Linked DNA regions of Pseudoduganella albidiflava. The protein of the gene in region 2 interacts with the protein of the main gene of each other region in a pairwise test. Links are inferred from orthologs where the notes say so. Each region holds a gene or a part of one and is shown on either strand. Other genes may lie near its edges.

Region 1 (11,516 bases), 5.6 Mb from region 2 along the record:
TTCTCGGCAACCAGTTTCTTCACGCCGGCATTGCCGGGCACTTCACGCGGCGGCTGGCCGCGGCCGGTGAAAATCATCTTGGTCCAGTAGGCCCGCATCAGGGCAGGCGAGCGGCGCGCCACCTTTACATAGAATTCGTCGCGCAGCACCGTGCCGACCTGCTGGTCGACCGGCGTCGCCTCGCCGCCGTCCGGGAAGCGGTTCGATTCGGCGAGGAAGATATCGGCAACCTGGTCGGCGCGCAGTGCCGTCACCGGCGCGCGTGCCGAGACGATGACCACCAGGTCGGCGGCGCCGGCACTGCCGACCACCAGCAGGGCCGCGAGCGTACAACAGAGTTTTCGCTTCAACATGTCGGCCCCGCTCAGAACACGAAATCCACGCCGGCGCTGATCACGCCGAACGCCTGGCCGGAACGGAAGCCTGGCTGCACGTTGGTCAACGTGCCGTTCGAGCCACCGCGCGGGCGCACGCGGTCGAGCTGCATCTTGAACGCATAATTCGGCGCGATATCCCAGCGTACGCCGACACTGGCGGTATCCTGCACGCCGATGGAGCGCAGCCGCGCATTCAATTCGGTGTTCAGCAAGGTTGCCAGCCCGGCCGCGGCGGGCGGCAGGCCCGCCGTGGGCACGCCGTCGACCTGGGTGGCCATGTTGACGTCGACCCGGGCCAGCGTGGCATACGGCGCCACGGTGCCGAACCGGTATCCACCGCTGAGATATCCCGCGGTCTGGTCACCCAGCATGGAGCGGGTATTGACACGCCCGATTTCGCCCATCAGGAACCAGTGGCCCGGATCGTAGCTGAAACCCGCGTTGTAGATGTCGATCTTGCGCGAGGCGATGTCGTAGCGGTTCGCCAGGGCGACACCGCGCGGCCCGAAGCTGCGCAGGGCATCGAACATCTCTTCGGCACCGGGAATGTTCATCGTCGTCGATGCGGCGGTGGCACGCATCGTCAGGGCGCCGATCGTCGTGTTTTGCGTAATGGCGTACGCATCGCGCGACTTGCCGCGGATTTCAGGGGTGATCTGCACGTCCGCATTGCCGAGCGTGACCTGGGTCTCATGCTTGGCGCCCCAGGCGTTCCAGCGGTAGGTGGCATCGACGCCATCGTTGCTGGAGATCGGCATCAGGCTGTACAGCTCGACCGGGGGCCGCACCCATGGCAGCGCGTAGCTGGCCTTGCGGTAGTCCGCGGCCAGGAACAGCGGCAGCGCGATGCGGCCGGCCCGCACCGACAGCTCCGGCGTGACCTGGTACTTCACGTTCGCCCATTCGAGATGCGGCCTGAACGAGCCCCGCACATCCTTTTCATGCACCACCTGGATGACGGCCGACCAGCGTTTATCGAGCTGCACGCCGAGCTGCGCGCCGAGCCGGCTATCCACGTCGAACGCCCACTCCTTGCTGTGGCCGGCCTGGCCGGGCGATATCGGGCTGGCCGTATAGTCGGCCTGGTTTTCCGTGGAGTGCACGCCGACCAGCGTGCCGAAGCCGCCGAAGGTCCACTTGGCCTGTGCGTATGCGCCACCGTGCGTGCACGCGAGGGCGAAGGCGGCAGCGCAGGCGGCTTTGCTCCGGCGCGAAACGAAAAGAACTGATGACATAATTTCCTGGGCCTTGCGTCGCTACGCGCGTGATGGCGTTACTTGTAGCGTTTGTTGTAGCGCTTGAAGTGGCGCTGGTAGTAGCAAAGGGGAGCTGTTGCAGACGGTACGTCGCAGGTACATCGAAACTGGGTGGCGGTGCGGGATTGAGGGACCGCGCGAGCCCCTACTCTATTGGATTGCCAGCTTCCTGTCGATAAGTTTCCGCATGGAACTAAAAGAAAACCGCAAAGCAATGCTGGCATACAACAGCCGAGACCGGTCTTGAACACCGCCATGTTCCGCCGCTGCGCCCGGAGCCCGGCCCGGCAGTGGCATTGCCTGGTTCGCAGGATGCGCTTGCCGTCGATGCACGCACCTGCCGAGAACAGCGGGAACGACCAGGCGGATGAGTTTCTCTGAAATTCTTGTCAATTCATCAATATTCATCTTCCAAGTCATGCATGAATGCCGAAGAATACGGGCTATTCGATGACTTCCAGGAAACGATGCGATGAACTTCGGCGAAAAACTCAGACAGATCCGTACGCAGCGCGGGCTTACCCAGCCACAGTTCGCGGAACAGCTCGGAATCGAACAGTCCTACCTCTCGAAGCTGGAAAACGATAAATCGGTCCCATCCGCGGAAATGTTCACCGCCATCCTTGCCGGCACGGGCATGGACGCGGCCACATTCCTGGACGGCATCGACAAGGAAACGCTCGCCACGACCTTGCGGCACATCCCGGCGGTGACCCGGTTCAGCGACCATGCGGTGACGGTACAGGTGCATCACTACCAGCGCTGGCTGTATGGCTGCGCGCTGGCGTGGATCGTCGGCTTTGCGCTGATGCTGGCCGCGAACGATGGCATTTTCTATTCCAACAAGGTGTACCGCTATTTTTCGCCCGGCGTGATCCTGGCCGGAGAAAGCGAACTGGTGTTCGACAAGTACGAGCAGATCCTGAACCTGCGGCAACTGGCCAAGATCATCACGCCCGAAGAGTTCGCCGGCCAGCTGGCCGACTTCAAGGCGAACCGGGCCAGGCCCCTGACGGTGGAGACAACGGCCTATCGCGGCAGCGCCTATCTGGAACCGGCGGAAAACGGCCGCCGGCGATTCGAACTGCTCAACGAGAAACACATCGAGGCGCCCGGCAACCGCGTCCTCCAGTTTCTCGGCGCGATCGTCCTCGCCTCCGGTTTCGTCGGACTGTTCATCGAATGGCGCCTGCGCCGCATGAAAAACAAAACCCATTGACCAACCAAGGAGATTCACATGTCGCAGATCCGGACTTTCCTCAGCGGTGCCACGACGATGGCAGCCACCCTGGCCGCCGTGTTCGCGCTGACCGGCGCCAAGACCGAACGCCAGCAGACCTTCGATGAAATCACCGTGGGCCGCATCAATATCGTCGAGCCGGACGGTACCAAGCGCCTGGTCATTTCAAACAGGGCCCGGTTCCCTGGCGATTTCAAGCAGGGGAAGGAGGGCGCCCGGCCGGACCGGCGATCTTTTGCCGGCATGTTGTTCATCAATGAAGAAGGTACGGAAAACGGCGGCCTGATCCAGAAAGGCAGTATCGGCGCCGACGGCCAGGTGTCGTCCGGCTTGTCCCTCACCTTCGACCGCTTCCGCCAGGACCAGGCGCTGCAGCTACTGAGCCACGACAGTGCCAGCCGCCAGACGACGGCTGTCCTCATCAACGATGTGCCGGATTTCAAGGTGACGTCGATGGATGACTTGACGAGGTTCCGCGAGGAAGCGCGCAAGTTGCCGGAAGCCGAGCGGCGCCCCTACTGGAACAAGCTGACAGAGGAGGGTCGCCTGGGCGCCAACCGCGTCTGGCTGGGCAATACCGGCGACAAAGGGTCGTCGCTGCAGCTGAAGGATGCCCGGGGCCGCACCAGGATGCTGTTGCTGGTCAGTGCCGACGGCAAGGCGCAGATCCAGATGCTGGATGAACAGGGCAAGGTGGTCAAGTCGATCGAGCCCGGTTCCCCAGGGTGACCCTGTACGCTTCGGTGGCCTGCGGGTCGTTCACGCAACGGGCCGTATAATCGGGGCTCCGCTGCACACAGCCGAGCTGCGATCCACCGCGGTCACCTGGCGAGACGCTGGCTCGACATTGATCTGTCTGTACGGACGGCGGCCCCCGGGCCGCCGTTTTCACATCCGGACCCGACCATGACCGTACGCATCGAGCCATCCTGGAAGCAGCACTTGCACGCCGAGTTCGAGAAGCCCTACTGGACCGAACTCACCGATTTTGTCCGCGCCGAGTACGCCGCCGGCCAATGCTGCCCGCCGGGCAAGCACATCTTCCGGGCCTTCGACCTCACGCCGTTCGACCAGGTCAAGGTCGTCATCCTCGGGCAGGACCCGTACCATACGCCCGGCGCCGCGATGGGCTTCTGTTTCTCCGTCCCGGACGGCAACCGCCCGCAGCCGAGCCTGCAGAACATCTTCCAGGAACTGGAAAGCGACCTGGGCATACGGCGCACGCGCACCGACCTGTCCGACTGGGCGGAGCAGGGCGTGTTCCTGCTGAACGCCGTGCTGACCGTGCGCGCCCGGGCCGCCGGTTCGCATGCGGGGAAGGGGTGGGAAACCTTCACCGATACCGCGATCCGCACGCTGTCCGAAGAACGCGAGCATCTGGTGTTCATCCTGTGGGGCAGCTACGCGATCGCCAAACGGGCGCTGATCGACACGGCGAAGCACCTCGTCATCACATCGCCGCACCCGTCGCCATTTTCGGCGCACAAAGGGTTCTTCGGCAGCGGGCCGTTTTCACGGGCGAACGATTATTTGCGGGAGCAGGGCAAGGAGCCGATTGCCTGGGGGTGAGCAGGCGCCGTTATTCGAGTGGCATGGTCTCCGTCAGCCGCTTCAGCGCCACGGTACGTTCTGTATTGAGGCCATAGACACATGCCAGCCGGCGCATTTCCAGGGCCGCGCCAATCGCTCCGCCGCCGAGCGACGTGGCAAATGCGCACTGCGCGTCGCGGTATTTCACGAAAGCGTTTTTCGATGCACGCAGCCGGCTTCGGGCACGCGCGATGTACTGCTCATCTTCATCCCATCGCTCGACTGAGATCGCTGCCCTGGCTTCGGCCCGGGCGAGCGATTTCAAGCTGTTACGCACCTTGCGTTGCAGGCATTCCCGAAAGCCGGCCTGGGAAAACTCGTCGCATTGTTCGAGCACCGCGGCAGCCGCATCCACTTGCGGCTCGCCATGAACTTCAGTGAAGGCCATCGCGCAGGCACAGGCAAGAATGAACTTTCTCCACATGTTTTCCTCCTACCACCAGATCCGGTACGGCCAGTAACTCTCATCCGTCTCCGCCAGCCGGATGATCTCCCGCGGGCTGTTGCCGATCAGCTCGCGTGCTTCGCGCGACAGGTGCGCCTGGTCCGAATAGCCGCCGCGCAGCGCGACATCCGACAGCGACACGTGGCCGGCCTGGTGCTCGTCGCGCGCGGCAAGCAGCGATTCTTCCACGCGGGCGAAGCGCCGCAGCGTGCGCAGCGGATGCCCCGCCCAGGCCCGCACGCGCCGTTCGGCCATCCGGGCGCTACGTCCGGCGCCGGTGGCCGCGGCGCGCACCGCGAGCGCCTGCACCCAGTCCCGCGCCGGCAGCCATGCGCTGGCTCCCGTCGCGCCACGGGCTGCGCGCCAGCGCGGTTCCAGCCACGCTTCGAACACGCTGATCCGCGCGTCGTCATCGGGCGCCACCACCACCGCGGCCAGCACTTCGTGCCACTCGTCGCCGAGCACGGTATCGGCCGGCGCCATGGTATCGAGCAGCGTGGCCATGTCGAGGCCCGTCAGCGCGTGCAGCGCATCGGCGAAGAACAGCACCGTCAGCGTGTGCACCGGGCCGGGATTGCCTGTTACGCATGGCCGTGTGCGCGGGCCGGAGAAAACGGCGGCGCCCTGGGGCGCCACCGCGCCCGGCGTGGCCGGTTCGACGAGCTCGCCGCTGCCGACAATCATCCAGGTGATCGCGCAGAATGGCGTGGCAGGGAAGCGGTTCAGCCGCTGGGCAGGCGCGAGGGAAACGTCCAGGGTGCTGCGCAGCATGTAGCCGCGAATGCACGAGGCAAGCGGCACGCCGGGTGCGACGAGGCGGGCGACCGTTGGCGGCAAGGGCGCAGTCATGGCTTGGTTTGTCATGGGCCGATTCTATCGCGGCGCGATGTCGTTCTGTCCATGCGCTAATTCTGAAAATCCCAGCCATCATGTCGCAAACGTTCAAGACCGCCGGCGCACGGGGCGCCACACTGGCATCATCGAATGCACAGGAGACCGCATGACAACCGCCGCCGTGAACATGCCCCAGCCGACGCCCCATCCGCGCGCCATCGCCGACCTGCCCGGTCCGCGCGGCCTGCCACTGCTGGGCAATGCGCTGCAGCTGAAGCCCGCCACGATCCACCTGGCGATGGAACGCTGGAGCCGGGAATATGGCGCCATGTTCCGCGCGCGGATCGGGGCGAGCGAGGTGGTCGTGCTGTCCGACAGCGCGGCCATCATGACGCTGCTGCGCGACCGGCCGGATGGCTTCCGGCGTCCCGCCATCACGGCCGAGGTGTCGGCGGAACTGGGTGGCAGCGTGGGGCTGTTCCTGGCCGAGGGCGACGTCTGGCGCGACCAGCGCCGCATGGTGATGCATGCCTTCTCGCCCACGGCGATCCGCGCCTACTTCGACCGCATGGTGCAGGTGGCGCAGCGCCTGGAAGCCCGCTGGCTGGCAGCCGGCGACCGTGACATCGACCTGAACGCGGACCTGAAGCGCTACGCGGTGGACGTGATCGCCGGCCTTGCATTCGGTGCGGACGTGAACACGCTCGAGAGTGGCGGCGACTCGATCCAGGAGCACGTGGAAACCGTGCTGGCGGGTGTCGCGCGCCGTTCGCTGCTGCCGTTCGCTTACTGGCGCTGGTGCAGGCTGCCGGCGGACCGGCGGCTGGAGCGCAGCGTGCGCGCGGTGCGCGAGGCCACCGATGGTTTCATTGCCGCCGCGCGGGCCGCGATGGCGACCGAGCCGGCGCTGCGGGAGCACCCCGCGAACCTGCTGCAGGCCATGCTGGCCGCGGCCGAACAGCCAGGCAGCGGGGTGGACGACGATGCCGTCGCGGGCAACGTCTCGACGATGCTGCTGGCCGGCGAAGACACGACATCGAGCGCGCTGGCCTGGCTGATCTGGCTGCTGTGGCAAAACCCGCCGGCACTGGAGCGCGCACAGGCCGAAGTGCGCCAGCATGCGCGCGAACTGACAGTGGAAAACATCGCTGCGCTCGACTACCTCGACGCCTGCGCACTGGAAGCGATGCGCCTGAAACCGCCGGCACCGTTTCTGCCGCTGCAGGCCATGCGCGACACCACGGTGCTGGGCGTGCACCTGCCGAAGGACACGCTGCTGTGGTGCGTGATGCGGCATGACAGCGTGGGCGACAAGGCCTTCCCCGATCCATTGCGCTTCGATCCCGAACGCTGGCTGGCCGGCACAGTGGACAAGGGCGTGGCACTGCCGTTCGGCGCCGGGCCGCGCATGTGCCCGGGGCGTTACCTGTCGCTGATGGAACTGAAGGTGGCGATGGCCGTGCTGCTGGGCCGTTTCGACATCGCCGGCGTGCGGGCACGCGATCGCAGCGAACCGGCCGAGGTCATGGGGTTCGTGATGGGGCCGACGCCGATGGCGATGCGACTGCGGCCCAGGGCGGAATAACGCCTAGGCCTTGTGCCAGAAGCCCGCGTGCGCGATCTTCGCTTCGTCCTCGCGCAGCGGCCCGATCACCTCGGTAGGCCGCTGCCCGGCGGCGAACACCTGGCGGCAGGGCAGCGACAGGGTCGGGTTTTCCGGATCGCTGCCGGTCAGCGACAGCAGCGTGGCTTCGGACATCGCGTACACCACGCGCCCCACGCCGCTCCAGTAGGTGCCGCCGGCGCACATCGCACAGGGTTCGGCGTTCGTGTACATCGTGGCACCGGCCAGTCTGTCCGGCGAGTGCTGCGACGAGGCGATGCGCAGCGCATTCATCTCGGCGTGCGCGGTGCGGTCGCTGCTCGAGGCATTCATCGCCTGCGCGATCACGTTGCCATCGGCATCCGCGATGATGGCGGCGAACGGGTGATGGCCTTCGTCGCGCGAGCGCTGGGCCAGCGCGAGCACGTCCGTGAGGAACTGGTGGTCGCGCGCTGTCGGTTCAGTCATGGATTCTTCTCGAAAAAAGCGGGGCGGAATCAGCCGCCCAGCAAAAAAAGCGGGGCGGGATTTGCCGCCCAGAAAAAAAAGCGGGGCGGGATCAGCCGCCCCGTAGCGCGTGTTGAATCGCGCGGGAATCAATCGGGAATCAATACCCCGGAATCATGACCCCGGAATCATTCCCCGTGAATCATTACTTGGGAATCGTGCCTTCCACGCCCTGCACGTAGAAGTTCATCGACATCAGTTCCTTCATCGGCATCTGCACGCCGGCGGCCACTTTCACGGCGCCCGACTGGTCCTTGATCGGGCCCGTGAACGGTACCGCCGTGCCGGCCGCGAAAGCCGCCTTCTTCTCTTCGAAGAGCTTGGCCGCGTCGGCCGGCACCACGGTGTTCAAGGGCGACATCTTGACCATGCCTTCCTTCAGGCCGCCGTGCACATGGCCGGTCTTCCACGTTCCCGCCAGCACGGCCTTCGCCACTTCGGTGTAGTAGCCACCCCACTGGTTGGTGCTGGCCGTCAGGTGCGCCTTCGGCGCGAAGCGCTGCATGTCCGAATCCCAGCCGAAGGCGTACTTGCCTTTTTCCTGTGCGGCCTGCAGGGTGGCCGGGGAGTCGGTGTTCTGCGTCAGCACGTCGGCACCCTGGGCGATCAGCGTTTCCGCCGCCTGGCGTTCCTTGGCCGGGTCATACCAGCTGTTGACCCAGATGATGCGGGTCTTGATCTTCGGGTTCACGCTTTGCGCACCCAGCGTGAAGGCGTTGATGTTGCGGATCACTTCCGGCACCGGGAACGAACCCACGAAGCCGAGCGTATTCGTCTTCGTCATCTTGCCGGCGATGATGCCCTGCAGGTAGGAGCCTTCGAACAGGCGCGCCTCGTAGGCGCCCATGTTCTTCGTGGTCTTGAAGCCGGTGGCGTGCTGGAACACCACGTTCGGGAAAGCCTTCGCCACTTTTTCCGTCGCGTTCATGTAGCCGAACGAGGTGGTGAAAATGAGCTTGTTGCCATCCGCCGCAAGCTTGCGGATCACACGTTCGGAATCCGCGCCTTCCGGCACGTTTTCCACGTAGGTGGACTTCACCTTGCCGCCCAGCGCCTTCTCCATCTGGAGGCGGCCCTGTTCATGGGCGTATGTCCAGCCCGCATCGCCGACCGGGCCGATGTAGACAAAGCCCACCTTCAGAGGTTCCTGTGCCTGCACCGGTGCGATGGCGGCCACCGACAGCGCGGCGGACAGGCTGGCAAGGGCGAGCAGCTTGCGACGATTCATGATGTTCCTCTTTCAGGTTGGTCAGAAATGGTATTCGGCACGCACCATCGGCGTGCGTGCCGTGGCGCCGCGAACGGTATCGGACGGGTTGCCGAACTTGTTCTTCCAGTACTGGTAGGCCACGCCGAGCTTGAAGGTCTTCGGGTTGGCGCCCAGCAGCGGGCTCACGTCGTACATCAGCTTCATGTCGACATTGATTTCCACCGCCGTCGGGCCGCCGAACTCGTTCTTGCCCTTGGTGCCGATGTAGTTCGCGTAGCCTTCGAATTCCAGCGGCACGTTCGGGATCGGGATGCTCCAGGAACTGAACAGCGCCGCGTGGGTGTCGTAGCGGTAGCGGTTGGTGGAGGTTTGCGTGAAGCCGTTGTACGGAGCGTTGGATTCATGCAACGCCACCAGGCTCACGTTCAGGAAACCCGGCACGTCGAACATCACCGTGGGGCCGAGCACCAGCATGCGCTTCTTCGAGTTGTAGCCCGCATCGGTCTTGCTGTTGATGTCGAAACCGGCCGTGATGCCCACGCCGCGCACCGGGCCGAAGGCGAGGTTCTTGCCGGTGACCTTGCCCAGGTCCAGGGTGTGGCGGTACAGCGCGTAGGCTTCGTGGGCGCCGGACCGGGCGCCGACGGCCGACGGGTCGTTTTCGTCCGACATCAGGTAATCGATGCTGAAGAAATTGCTGCCGTACTTATAGCCGCTGGCATGGCTGAAGTTCACCACGTGCTTGACGATGTCGGCGCCGTTGTAGGGCTCCGAGAACTTCGAGCCGTAGCGGTAGCTCAGCGCCGTATCGCTCCAGTCGGCGGCGTGGGCGGCGCTGGCGCAGGTGGCGGCGAGGGCGAAGGTAGCAGCAAAACGAATGGTCTTCATGCGGGGTCCTTGTAAGTGTTGTGTAACGGATTGCATCCAATGTGCCGATCGATTGCATGCAACACGACAGTACCTTTAGCAAGTACCGGGCCACCCCGCTGTCTCCTCTACGAAATGTCCGCCGCTGTGTAACGCCGCACCAGGACGGGTCGTTCCAACGCTGCCGATGTGCATTGCCGGTGCATTATGCACACAATTTTGGGGCGTTTTGTATACAATTTTCTAGAGCCCGCCCAGTGCTTCGGCCAGGCTCAACTTGCGTTCCGGTGTGCCTAAATGCAGCCGTGCCTCGATTTCCGCCAGGTGGTGCTCGATCAGCGCGGTGGCGCCCTTCACGTCGCCCCGTTCGATGAGCGCCAGCAGATCGTGGTGTTCGTGGTTGCCGCACATCGGCGCGCCCGGGTTTTCATAGACGGCGATGATCAGCGACGAGCGCGACACCAGTTCCACCATGAAGCGCTGCAATACGGCGTTGCCCGCCAGTTCGGCCATGAGCAGGTGGAATTCGCCGCCCAGGCGGATCCAGGCGGTGCGGTCGCCGCTGCGGCGTGCCTGTTCTTCGGCGTCGAGCGCGGCGCGGATGCGGCCGATCGAGGCGGGCGTGATGTTGCGGATCACCAGCGGCACGATCTCGCGCTCGATGGCGCGGCGTGCCGTGAACACGTCGCGCGCTTCCTGCGGCGAGGGCGATGCCACCACCGCGCCGCGGTTGGGGCGCAACACCACGATATGGTCATGCGCCAGCCGCTGCAGCGCCTTGCGCACCGTGGTGCGGCTCACGCCATACAGTTCGCAGAATTCGGCCTCGCCCAGCCGCGTGCCCGGCGGCAGCTTGTGGCCCATCACGGCATTCACGACGGCGCTGTAGATGCGCAGGTCGACCGCGGCGGCGCCGCGCTTCCTGGCTGGTGCCGTGCCGGCGGCGTTTTCCACCGCATTGCCTGCCTCCTTGCCGGTCACCTTGTTTGCTGCCTTGCTGGTGACCTTGTTTACTACCTTATTTACTACCTTACTTGCTACCTTGCTTGCTACCTTGCTTACGGCATTGCTTGTTGCGTTACTGTCCGCCGCCGGATCGGCGGCGTGCGCGGGGCGGCCGGGTGGGCGCTCCGCTGGGGTGTGCTTGGTCATTGGCAGTCTCCGCATCGGTTCGGGATCGGGCGGGGTCGATCCGCACGCGATCGTAATGGGAAAGCACGAAGCGTGCACGCGATGGCCGGGGCCGCGCCATATCGGATGCACGATAGTGGGGCAATAGTGCACATTTTTTGGTGCAGTTTGTATACAAAATGGACGATGGCGTATCCTGGATGGGCGCGCCCGGCCGGATGCCGGGCGGAGCCGTTGGCATGCAACTTGCACGGACTGTGCCATTACCCCGATGGAGCCGCAGATGAACGAACCACAGCCAGCGCCGCCCGGCCCGCACCGAACCGAGCCGCGGCTGCGGTTGCTCGGCATCTCGAAAATCTACCCGTCCGTGGTCGCCAACGACAGCGTGGACCTGGCCGTCATGTCGGGCGAAATCCATTCGGTGCTGGGCGAGAACGGCGCCGGAAAGAGCAC
Region 2 (11,637 bases):
TGATGGCGAACGACGCGCCGCTGCCGTCGGCCTTCTTCATCTGGCTCTTGAACGAGCCGGCGCCGGCCGCGGTGGCGCAGTGCAGGATCACGTCCAGCCCGGCGTCGCGGATGCGTTCGCCCAGGATGAAGGCCTGCATCTGCGCTTCCTCGCCCTGGTGCACCAGGTACACGTCGCACTGGTTCGGCGCGGCCGTTTCGCCGGCCGACTTCATCAGCTCGATCAGGCGCTCGATGCCCATCGCGAAGCCCACCGCCGGCGTCGGCTTGCCGCCGAACTGCTCGATCAGCGGATCGTAGCGGCCGCCGGCGCACACGGTACCCTGCGCGCCCAGCTGGTCGGTGACCCATTCGAACACGGTGCGGTTGTAGTAGTCGATGCCGCGCACCAGGCGCGTGTTGACGGTGTACTGCACCGCGTTACGGTCGAGGATGTTCTTCACGCCTTCAAAGTGCTTCAGCGATTCCTCGCCCAGGTAATCGAGCAGCTTCGGCGCATTGTTGACGATGTCCTGCAGGGCCGGATTCTTGGTATCGAGGATGCGCAGCGGATTGGTGTGCAGGCGGCGCTTGGCCTCCGCATCCAGCAGTTCCTCGTGCTGTTCCAGGTACTTGATCAGGTCCACGCGGTGGGCGGCCCGTTCGGCGGCGTCGCCGATCGAGTTCAGTTCCAGGCGGATCTCCGGCAGGCCCAGGTCATCCCACAGGCGGCGGCACAGCATGATCAGCTCGGCGTCGATGTCCGGGCCCGTGAAGCCCACGGCTTCCGCGCCGAACTGGTGGAACTGGCGGTAGCGGCCGCGCTGCGGGCGCTCGTGGCGGAACATCTGGCCCTTGTACCACAGGCGCTTCGGGCCGTCGTACACCAGGTTATGTTCCAGCACGGCGCGCACCACGCCGGCCGTGCCTTCCGGACGCAGCGTCAGCTGGTCGCCGTTCATCGAATCCTCGAACGAATACATTTCCTTTTCGACGATGTCGGTCACGGCGCCGATCGCGCGCGCGAACAGGCGGGTTTCCTCGACGATCGGCGTGCGGATGTTCTGGTAGCCGTAGCTTTGCAGGATGGACTGCGCGGTGTTCTCGAAGATTTCCCACAGGTGGGCATCGGCCGGCAGGATGTCGGGCATCCCTTTGACCGAGGTGATCTTCTCTGCTTTTTTGTTTTCGGACATGGTTTTTTATACCGATACTGATGTGTAGTTTTTCTGTACGTAATCCAGCACGATCTGCTGGAACTCCTGCACGATCGTGTCGCCGCGCAGCGTGGCCACCTTCTGGCCATCGACGAAGACCGGCGCGGCCGGCGATTCGCCGGTGCCCGGCAGGCTGATGCCGATGTTGGCGTGCTTCGATTCGCCGGGGCCGTTGACGATGCAACCCATCACGGCCACGTTCATCGCTTCCACGCCCGGGTGGCTCTTCTTCCATTCCGGCATCTGCTCGCGCAGGAAGGTCTGGATATCGTCCGCCAGTTCCTGGAACGTGGTCGACGTGGTGCGCCCACAGCCCGGGCAGGCGATCACCATCGGCATGAACTTGCGCAGACCCATCGTCTGCAGGATTTCCTGGCCGACGATGACTTCCTTCGTGCGGTCGCCGCCCGGCTCCGGCGTCAGCGAGATGCGGATCGTGTCGCCGATGCCTTCCTGCAGCAGCACGGACAGTGCCGCCGTCGAGGCGACGATGCCCTTGCTGCCCATGCCCGCTTCCGTCAGCCCCAGGTGCAGCGCGTAATCGCAGCGCCTGGCCAGCTCGCGGTACACGGCGATCAGGTCCTGCACGCCGGAGACCTTGCACGACAGCACGATCTTGTCGCGGCCCAGGCCGATTTCCTCGGCGCGCTGGGCATTCTCGATGGCGGACGTGATCAGTGCTTCGTACATCACCGCCTGCGCGCTCCACGGATTGGCGCGGGCCGCGTTCTCATCCATGATGCGCGCCAGCAGCGCCTGGTCCAGCGAACCCCAGTTGACGCCGATGCGCACCGGCTTCTGGTGGCGGATCGCCACTTCGATCATCTGGGCGAATTGCGTGTCGCGCTTGGCGCCCTTGCCCACGTTGCCGGGGTTGATGCGGTACTTCGACAGCGCGGCGGCGCAATCCGGATACTCGGTCAGCAGCGTGTGGCCGTTGTAGTGGAAGTCGCCGACCAGCGGCACGTCGACGCCCATCTTGTCGAGCTGCTCGCGGATGTAGGGCACGGCTTGCGCGGCCTCGGGCCGGTCCACCGTGAGGCGCACCAGCTCGGAACCGGCCCGGGCCAGCTCCTTGATCTGGATCGCGGTGCCGACCGCATCCGCGGTATCGGTATTGGTCATCGATTGCACGACGACGGGATGGTCGCCGCCGACCCACACCTTGCGGTCGCCATGCGCCACCAGCACGCCCTTGCTGGAGCGGCGCGCCAGGGGGCCGGAAGGGATCGCGTTAGAAGGTATGGCGGTAGTAAGTTCGGACATGCTCATTACTTGATCTGGACACGTGAAATGGTGCCGTTCGCTACTTTCGGCAGCGGCAGCGGCTGGCCGCGCAACGTGGCGCGCACGCCTTCCGGCGCGCCGACGGTCAGCTGCGACTGGCGATCGATCTCGAAACTCTCGGTACTGCCGGCCTTGACGAGGCGGGAAATCAGCGGCGATGCGCCGGGCCGCTTGATCTCGACCCACGAATCGGCCGTGAAGACCAGCGTCAGCGTATTGGCGCCCTGCGGTGCCGGCGTGGCCGCGGCCGGAGCCGGCGTGGTGGCGGCTGGCGCAGTGGCGGCGGGTGTCGTGGCAGCCGGCGTCGTCGCAGCCGGTGTCGTTGCAGCCGAATTCGTCGCCGGAGCGCCCGCGATCGCGGTGTTCGGCGGGGTCGTCACCAGCGGCGCGGTATTTTCCGGCGTTGCCGGCCCCTGCGAAGGCGTCGATACCAGCGGTACGTTCGGCGACAGCAGCGGCGGCGTGGTGGCGGTGGTGCCGGCGGTACCTGGCGCGGCCGGCGCGGTAGCCGCTGGCGCGGCCACGGTGGCCGGTTTGCTGAGTGCGGCCGGCGAGATCAGGCCGGCCTGCCATGCGCCGGCACCGGCGATGACGGCCAGCGCCACCACGCCACCGATGATCCAGACCTTCGGCTTCGACTGGCGCGAAGCCAGCGTGGGAAAGCGCGACTGGGAAAACGTGGTGGGAATCTTTTCGCGCCTGATCGGCGCATGTTCGCTCGACGTGGTGACCGATGGCGTGACTTCGATCTGCGCCACCAGCGGTGCCGGATCGAGCCGCACCACCTTCGCATAGGCGCGAATGAACCCCCGCGTGACGGCCATGTTCGGCAGCGAAGCGAAGTCGCCCTGCTCGAGCGCGACGACCTGGCGCGGCGCCAGCTTCAGCTGATCGGCGATCTGTTCCACGGTCAGGCCCATCGCTTCGCGCTGCGCGGCCAGCGTTGCGCCCGGCGCGGCGGCATGCTGCCGCTCCTGTGCGTGCCCCTGCCCGTGAGGCTGACCCTGCGGCTGCTTTTGCCCTTCTGAATCCATTATTACCCCTGTCTCACTCATCAAACGCCCCGCGCTGATACGCAGCATACTCGGGCGAGGCGGCATGGTGGCGCCGCAGCTGTGTCGCCCAAGCTTCTTCCGCCCCCTTGTCGCCGAGCCGGTGCTGGACCCGGACCGCGAGCCACAGCACATCGGCCGGCAAGCTGTCGGGCCGGGCAACCTTGCCAAGCCGGGTAAGGAAGAAGTTGGCGCGCGCGTAGTCGCGACGCTCGTAATAGACCCGCGCCAGGTTGGCGCTGGTCGACGGCTGATCCGGGGCCAGCTGCAATGCTTGCAGCAAGTATTGCTCGGCCCGCTCGTAATCCTTGCTCTTCAGCGCGCAACTGCCCGCATTGTTCATCGCCTTCACGGGCGAAGAATACTGCCGGCTGGCCAGTGCCGCGTCGAACCAGCGGAACGACTCGGCCACGCGACCGTTCTGGCACAGGAACGAGCCATAGTTGTTCGCGATATCCGGGTTGTTCGGCGCCAGTTGCAGCGCGCGCTTGAAATTATCGTCCGCCAGCGTCGCCTCGCCCATGCCCATGTAGATCAGCGCGCGCACGCCGTAGGCGTCCGCATAGCCGGGATCGGCGGCGATCGCCTTCTTGATCTCATCGAGCGCGACGGGCAACTGGCCCTGCTCATAGTAGCCGACCGCCAGCTGCATGCGGATCTGGGCGCGCTTTTGCGCAGCCGTGGCATCCGACAGCGTGGGCAGCTCGGCCCTGCCGCTGGTAGCGCCGGCACCGGTGCCCGCGGGGCCGCCCGTACAGGCGGCCAGCAGCAGCATGGGCAACAACGCGCCCAGCAGCCCGGCGGAACCGAGCCTGGCGCTGCGCGCGCGGCACTGGGCGGCTGCGGTCATCAGGACCGGATCTCCACGATCTTGCCGAAATCGGCACCGAACTTGGTTTTATATTCGGCCATCTTTTCCATGCGCTCGGCCACGCGGGTACGGTCCTTGACCTCGCCGGCAAGCTGGCCGCAGGCGGCGTCGATGTCGTCGCCACGGGTCTTGCGGATCGTCGTCACGATGCCGGCGTTCATCAGGATTTCCGAGAAGGCCTTGATGCGGGGATTCTTCGAGCGCGTCAGGCCCGATTCCGGGAAGGGGTTGAACGGAATCAGGTTGAACTTGCAATTGATGCCATATTGCGGATGGTTCACCAGCGCGATCAGTTCGCGCGCATGCTCGTCGGAATCATTGAAACCGTCCAGCATGCAGTACTCGAACGTGATGAAGTCGCGCGGGGCGAATTCCAGGTAACGCTTGCAGGCCGCCAGCAAGTCGGCCAGCGGGTACTTCTTGTTCAGCGGCACGAGACCATTGCGCAGCTCGTCGTTGGAAGCGTGCAGCGACACGGCGAGCGCTACCGGCACGTCCTGCGACAGCTTGTCGATCATCGGCACCACGCCGGAAGTCGACAGCGTGACGCGGCGGCGCGACAGGCCATAGGCGTTATCGTCCAGCATCAGCTTCAGCGCGGTGGCGGTCGGCTCGTAGTTCAGCAGCGGCTCGCCCATGCCCATCATCACCACGTTGGTGATCTGGCGCTCGCCTTTCGGCCCCGGCTCGATGCCCTTGGTCTTGCGCAGTTCGAACTCGGCCATCCACAGCTGGCCGATGATCTCGGCCACCGTCAGGTTGCGGTTGAAGCCCTGCTTGCCGGTCGAGCAGAAGCGGCAGTTGACCGCGCAGCCGGCCTGGGTGGAAATGCACAGCGTGCCGCGGTTTTCTTCCGGAATGAACACGGTTTCCACGGCATTGCCATTGCCGACATCCACCAGCCACTTGCGCGTGCCGTCGGTCGAGGTATGGTCGCTGATGACGGCCGGCGCCGTGATATGGGCGCGCGTCTTCAGCTTCTCGCGCAGGGACTTGGCGAGGTCGGTCATGCTGTCGAAGTCCGACGCGCCGAACTGGTGGATCCAGCGTTGCAGCTGCTTGGCGCGGAACGGCTTCTCACCCAACTGCGCACAGTAGTCGATCAGTTGCGCGGGATCGAGGTCCAGCAGGTTGGTGAGGGTCGTTTCCATAACTAGTTTCAATCTTTTTTCAAAACACCTCCGCCCCGGACATGCCGGGGCGTCAGGCGATACTACCGATGTAGTGCTATCGCACCGTTAATCTTGGCGATTAACGGGAGTACACGTTCAGTGCTGGGAAGAAGTAAGCGATTTCCGTGGCGGCGGTTTCGGCGGCGTCCGAACCGTGAACGGCGTTGGCATCGATGGAGTCGGCGAAATCGGCGCGGATCGTGCCTTTTTCAGCTTTCTTCGGATCGGTTGCGCCCATCAGGTCGCGATTCTTGGCAATGGCGCCTTCGCCTTCCAGAACCGTGATCATCACCGGGCCGGAAACCATGAAGTCCACCAGGTCCTTGAAGAAAGGACGGGCAGCGTGCACGGCGTAGAAGCCTTCGGCTTCGGCGCGCGACAGTTGGGTCATGCGGGCAGCCACGACTTTCAGGCCAGCACCTTCGAAACGGCTGTAGATCTGGCCGATCACGTTCTTGGCCACTGCGTCCGGTTTGATGATGGACAGGGTGCGTTCGATTGCCATTATTAAAAACTCCAGTAAAAAGAAAGGGTTAAAACGTAATTGATTTCTCGATCAACCTTTGATTTTAGCATACAACACCCCATATACTATGCGTGTTGGGGCGGAAGATGGCGTAACAAGCGGCGGAAAGCCGTATCGAAACCCTGGAATGCGCACCGAAGCGGACGGTATTGGCTGGGAAGCCCAGCCGTTCGCAGGCAGTTGGGCGGATTCCGGAGGATTTCAAGAGCCGGATCAATGGATCGATCCGGCATCACAGACCATCCCGGCGGGCTTCAGCCCTTTTCGGCACCACGCGTGCTAAGCTTTGGCAAGGGTACACCGTACCGACAAAAGGAGTGCAAACTATGGCGAACTTGGAAAAAACTTATCAATATGCGGGCGGGCAGGCAGTCACCCAGAACCGCGTGCTTCGCAACACCTACTGGCTGCTGTCGCTGTCGATGGTCCCGACCGTGCTGGGCGCGGCCGCCGGCATGACATTCGGCATCCCGATGCCGGGCGGCTTCCTCGGCGCGCTGCTGTTCCTGGGCATCGCGTTCGGCTTCATGTGGGCGATCGAGAAGAACAAGCACAGCGGCGCGGGCGTGGCCCTGCTGCTGGGCTTCACGTTCTTCATGGGCCTGATGCTGACGCCATTGCTGATGCGCACGCTGTCATTCGCGAATGGCGGCACGCTCGTCATGCTGGCCGCCGGCGGTACCGGCGCGATCTTTGCCGTGCTGGCAAGTATCGCCACCGTGTCGAAGCGCGATTTCTCGGGTGTCGCGAAGTTCGCGTTCATCGGCCTGGTGCTGATCATCCTGGCATCGCTGGCGAACATCTTCTTCCAGATCCCGGCCCTGTCGCTGACGATCTCGGTGCTGGCCATCGGCATCTTCTCCGCCTTCATCCTGTATGACGTGCAACGCATCGTCAACGGCGGCGAAACCAACTACATCAGCGCCACGCTGGCGTTGTACCTGGACGTGTACAACATCTTCACCAGCCTGCTGTCGATCCTGGGCTTCACCAGCGGCGACCGCGAATAAACACTGCATGCAGCATCCCGAAGCCGGCCTAGTGCCGGCTTTTTTATTGCCCCGATACTGCCGAGCTGGTATCAAGACAACACCGAGGACAGTCCCTAATGCCGTCAAGTTGAGCGTCATACGGCTCATTGGACGCGCATGCATTCACCCCAGCAGCGAAGGGCAGGGGTCAGACCCGCCGGGTCTGACCCCAGAATTTGCACTTGGGGTGGACTTAACTGACGCATGGGGACAGTCCCCGATTTTTTTGCAACACAATCGTTGAAGTGGCGCGACGGCGCAGGTTGTTGCTGATGCGCTGCCCCGACGCTATTCGGCGCCGCGCACGGTGAACGTGGTGCGATCGACTTCCCTGCCCGTTCCGTCCAGCAGCACCAATTCATGCTTGCCGGGCGCGGGAGCCCAGCCTGCCTGCTGGCCGGTGGAGCCTGCTTCCGTGCCGTCGAGCCGCCAGCGCAGGTCGCGCGGGCCGTGCGCCAGGAAGAACACGCGCTGCCGGCCTGCCGGGATATCGGGGTCGACCGCCAGGATCGCCCCGTCGGCGGGATAGACGATCTCGGGGAGCCGCTGCTCGGCCGGCAGCAGCGCCACCCGCGATGTCTCGGTGCCTTTCAGGAACCATTCGGGCCGCGCCGCTTCCAGCGCAGGCTGCCACGTGACGGTGCGGCGCACCACACCGGCCGGCGCTTGCGGCGCACGGCCGGGAAGATCGCGGTTCAGGTAATCCATCACGTCGCGCCAGACCGGCGCGGCCCCGCTGACGCCGGACACGTCCCACATCGCGCTGCCGTCGAAATTGCCGACCCACACGCCGACGGTATGGCGCGCGGTATAGCCGATGCACCAGTTATCCCGCATGTCCTTGCTGGTCCCGGTCTTGACGGCCGCCCAGTACGGCGCGGCCAGCTCGTTCTTCAGGCCGAACGTGGCCGCCCTCGCCGCGCGGTCGGCCAGGATGTCGCCCACGATGAACGCAGCGCCCGCATCGACGACGCGACGCCTTGCCACCGGCCGCGCGCGGGCCTGCAAGGTGGCGCCGCCGGCCACGCCGCCGTTGGCCAGCGCCCGGTAGGCATTGGTCAACTCGAGCAGGGTGACGTCGGCCGAGCCCAGGGCCAGCGACGGACCATAGAAATCGGCTTCTTCGCCGAGGCTGGAAAACCCCAGTGCGCGCAACTGCGCGGCGAAGCGTTCCAGCCCGACCAGCATCAGCGTGCGCACGGCTGGAACGTTCAGCGAACCGGCCAGGCTGGCGCGCGCCGTGACGATGCCCTTGAAGTCGTGCTCGTAGTTCTGCGGCGCATACAGGCCGGACGGCGTGGTCACTTCCAGCGGCGTATCGTCCAGCGGCGACGCCGCCGTCAGCAGCCGCCGCTCCAGCGCCAGCGCGTACAGGAATGGTTTCAGCGTCGATCCGGCCTGCCGCGCCGCGGTCACGCCATCGACCTCGCTGCCGCCGGCATTGCCCACCCAGGCCAGGATCTCGCCGGTGGCGTTATCCAGGACCAGCACGGCGCCATCGGCCACGTGCCGCTCGCGCAGCGCCATCAGCTGCTGCCGCAGCACCGCCTGCACGTGGCGCTGCAGCGTGCCATCGAGCGTGCTGCGCACGTTCTCCCCGGCCCCCTTCAGCAATTGCGCAGCCGCCTCGCGTGCCGGCGGCAATGGCGCCATCGATGCCTGCCGCGAGAACGCCCGCTGGGCAACGGCATCGATCGCGGCACACGGCGTGGCCGCCTTCAGGTCCCTGGCCAGTGCGCAGGCCCGCCGCGCCACGATGGCCCGGGAGGCGGAGGGTGCCCGCAACAGGCTGGCGAGGATCACCGACTCGGCCACGTCCAGGCCGGAGGGCGCCTTGCCGAACAGGCCCTGCGCCGCCGCGCCCACGCCTTGCAGTTCGCCGCGGAACGCCACCAGGTTCAGGTACGCTTCGAGGATCTGCGCCTTGCTCCATGCGGCATCGAGCGCGCGGGCCGCTACGGCCTGGTCCCATTTCTGGCCCAGCGTGCGGCCGCCCGGCCCTGCCTTCAATGCCGGATCCAGCAACCCGGCGAGCTGCATGGTGATGGTCGACGCGCCGCGCGGCCGCTCGCGGAACAGGTTGTCCCACGCCGCCTGCCCCATGGCCCGCAGGTCGACGCCGCCATGTTCCATGAAACGCGTGTCCTCCGCCTGCAGCACGGCCAGCGGCAGTGCCGGCGAGATGTCCGCCAGCGCCACCCATGGGGCGCGGCGTGCCTGCCGGTCGACGCGCAGCGCCTGCACGGGCGCGCCATGGCGGTCCAGCATGACCGCGTCCGATGCGCGCCACTGCGCCCTGACCTGCTCATGCGCCGGCACGGCGGGCGCCGATGCCGCGGGCGCCGCGGATGCTGCCAGCAGCACGGCGATGGCAAGAGAACGTACCGGCAGGATACGCATCGGCAGAATACGCATCGGCAGGACACGCATCGGCAGAATACGTAGCGCCAGGGAGCACATTGGCAGCCAGCGCATTGGAAAACAGCGCATCACTTCACCTCGACCGCCGCATTCGGCGACTCGCCGAACATCTCCGGGCTGTACATGGCCTCCACCCGCGTGGGCGGCAGGCCGAAGCGGCCGGCATTGTTCAGCCGCACCGTGTACTCGACCGTCCACTTCCCCTTCGGCACGAAGGCGTAATAGGAACGGAACGCGGCGAACGTGCGCTCCTGGAACGCCGGCCACGCCCAGCCGGAAGCCTTCTCGCCGCGCGCGCCGATGCGTGAATCGTTGCCGAGACCGGAGCCGAGCACGGTGGAGCCGGCAGGGATCGGGTCGTCGACCACCACCCACGTCATGTCGCTCTGCGCTTCCAGCTCCAGCCTGACGCGATAGGTATCGCCGCGCGCCCACGTGCCGGCCGCCGCCTGTTCGAGCGGCGTGACCGTCTTCCTGATCACGTAGCCGGAGGACAGCGGCGCCGCCAGCGGGAGCGCCGCCAGGCTTTGCACGGTCACCCACGGCTTGCCGCCGCCCTCATGGCGCATGTCCAGCGACGCGGCGCCGCGCGGCCATGGCAGCGTGACGGCCGCGGCTTCGCCGCCGCCCTGCGCGGTCGCCGCCGCACCGTCCTGCAACGCGACGCTGCGCCGCTCGCCGCCAAGCGCCACGACGGCGCTGCCCGTCACGGCTTCCGCCTCGAAGGCCCGCGAGAACTTGCGCAGCGCGAGGGCGCCCCAGGCATTGGCAACGGTGGTGCTCCAGCGCCCGTGCTTCTGCCTGCCCAGCGCACCGCGCGCCAATCTGCCCATGTCGGCTTTCCAGGCCGGGTCGTCCAGCACCGCCAGCAGCAGGCGGTTCGCGTTGACGTCGGCGGACACCATCAGCCACCACCAGGCGTCGGTGCGCTCGGTCGAGAAGGTCATGGTCGTGCCTTGCAGGTTCAGGCGGGACTTGATGATCTGCCCGGCCTCGCGCAGGCGCGCATCCCGCTGCGGCAGCTCGGGCGTGCGCGCCAGCACCAGGTACCAGTCGATGACGGCCGAGGTGGGCCACAGGTTCGGCTGCAGCGTGAACGATTCCGTCATGCCCGGATTGACGCGCCCTTCGCGCGACAGCGCTTCCAGCGCGGCGAGCTTGCGCACCGCCAGGTCGGCCGTCGGCAGCGGCGAGCCACGCACGATGCGGCCTTCCACGAAGGCTTCCAGCCCGTCCAGCATGCGCGACCTGTGCATGGCGGGCAGTTCGTAGCCCGCTTCATGGCTTACCGAGAGCAGGTAGGCCGTCAGCGTATCGCTGCCCTGCTCCATCGGCGCGAAGTACTTCGCCAGCCCGTCGCCATCGAGGTAGGCGGGCAGCCCATCCGCCACGCGGCTCCACATGGCCGCGTCGCCCAGCGCCACCGCGCGCGAGGCCTGCTGTTCCAGGCAGGTGTACGGGTAAGCCGCCATCCAGTCGCGCACGCCGGGCAGGTCGCCGCCCAGGCGCGCCGTGAACGATGTGCGCACGCCGCCGCGGCCGGGTACCGCGCCGGCGGGCAGCTGTACCGTCATGGCCTGCGGCTTGTCCAGCTGCAGCAGCGTGGCCTGCATGGTGCGCACCGGCACAACGGGCTGCACCTGCTGGCGGACGCGCAGCCGGTCCGTGGTGCCGCCCGCGCTGGCGGCGACTTGCCAGGCCAGCTCCGTCACGCCGGCCGGCACCGTGACGTCCCACGCCACCTCCTGCGCCTGCCCCGCCACGAGGCTCACCTTTTTACCCGGCAGCGCCTTGCCGGCCAGCGTGGCGGCCAGGTCGGCCTGCAGCGCCGCGCCGGTGGCATTGCGCACCGTGAACGCTGCCCGTACCCGGTCCCCCTCGCGGACCAGCGGTGGCAGGCCGGACAGCAGCATCAGGTCTTGCGACGTGCGCACGTCGGCCTGGCCCGTGCCGAACAGGTCGGCATTGCCGTGCGCAATGGCAACGATGCGGAAGGAAGTCAGCGAATCGTTCAGCGGCACCTGCACCCGCGCCTCGCCATTCCCATCGACCTTCACGCTGGCCTGCCAGAACAGCAGCGTG

What was found.
Region 1: the proteins of ndk (region 2) and EYF70_RS29315 interact in binary tests that used the Escherichia coli proteins (3 or more experiments, as listed by UniProt). The link is inferred for Pseudoduganella albidiflava from one-to-one orthologs.

What each region holds. Positions count from the first base shown.
Region 1 is NZ_CP036401.1:7,040,443-7,051,958, forward strand. The notes cover bases 2,881-5,610. They hold EYF70_RS29315 (uracil-DNA glycosylase), read left to right. Parts: upstream 2,881-3,779; coding sequence 3,780-4,442; downstream 4,443-5,610. Other genes in these bases: EYF70_RS29310 (hypothetical protein), read left to right, coding at 2,881-3,602; EYF70_RS29320 (lysozyme inhibitor LprI family protein), read right to left, coding at 4,453-4,887; EYF70_RS29325 (AraC family transcriptional regulator), read right to left, coding at 4,897-5,610. Also shown: EYF70_RS29295 (type 2 periplasmic-binding domain-containing protein), read right to left, coding at 1-353; EYF70_RS29300 (porin), read right to left, coding at 365-1,612; EYF70_RS29305 (helix-turn-helix domain-containing protein), read left to right, coding at 2,106-2,852; more of EYF70_RS29310, read left to right, coding at 2,871-2,880; more of EYF70_RS29325, read right to left, coding at 5,611-5,772; EYF70_RS29330 (cytochrome P450), read left to right, coding at 5,909-7,327; EYF70_RS29335 (nucleoside deaminase), read right to left, coding at 7,331-7,813; EYF70_RS29340 (BMP family ABC transporter substrate-binding protein), read right to left, coding at 7,998-9,083; EYF70_RS29345 (outer envelope protein), read right to left, coding at 9,102-9,950; EYF70_RS29350 (GntR family transcriptional regulator), read right to left, coding at 10,173-11,081; EYF70_RS29355 (ABC transporter ATP-binding protein), read left to right, coding at 11,344-11,516. UniProt on the Escherichia coli protein: Excises uracil residues from the DNA which can arise as a result of misincorporation of dUMP residues by DNA polymerase or due to deamination of cytosine.
Region 2 is NZ_CP036401.1:1,425,465-1,437,101, reverse strand. The notes cover bases 4,370-7,220. They hold ndk (nucleoside-diphosphate kinase), read right to left. Parts: upstream 6,083-7,220; coding sequence 5,657-6,082; downstream 4,370-5,656. Other genes in these bases: EYF70_RS06085 (Bax inhibitor-1/YccA family protein), read left to right, coding at 6,430-7,113; rlmN (dual-specificity RNA methyltransferase RlmN), read right to left, coding at 4,384-5,556; pilW (type IV pilus biogenesis/stability protein PilW), read right to left, coding at 4,370-4,384. In the rest of the region: hisS (histidine--tRNA ligase), read right to left, coding at 1-1,174; ispG (flavodoxin-dependent (E)-4-hydroxy-3-methylbut-2-enyl-diphosphate synthase), read right to left, coding at 1,181-2,461; EYF70_RS06105 (RodZ domain-containing protein), read right to left, coding at 2,467-3,516; more of pilW, read right to left, coding at 3,530-4,369; pbpC (penicillin-binding protein 1C), read right to left, coding at 7,423-9,534; EYF70_RS06075 (alpha-2-macroglobulin family protein), read right to left, coding at 9,624-11,637. UniProt on the Escherichia coli protein: Major role in the synthesis of nucleoside triphosphates other than ATP. The ATP gamma phosphate is transferred to the NDP beta phosphate via a ping-pong mechanism, using a phosphorylated active-site intermediate.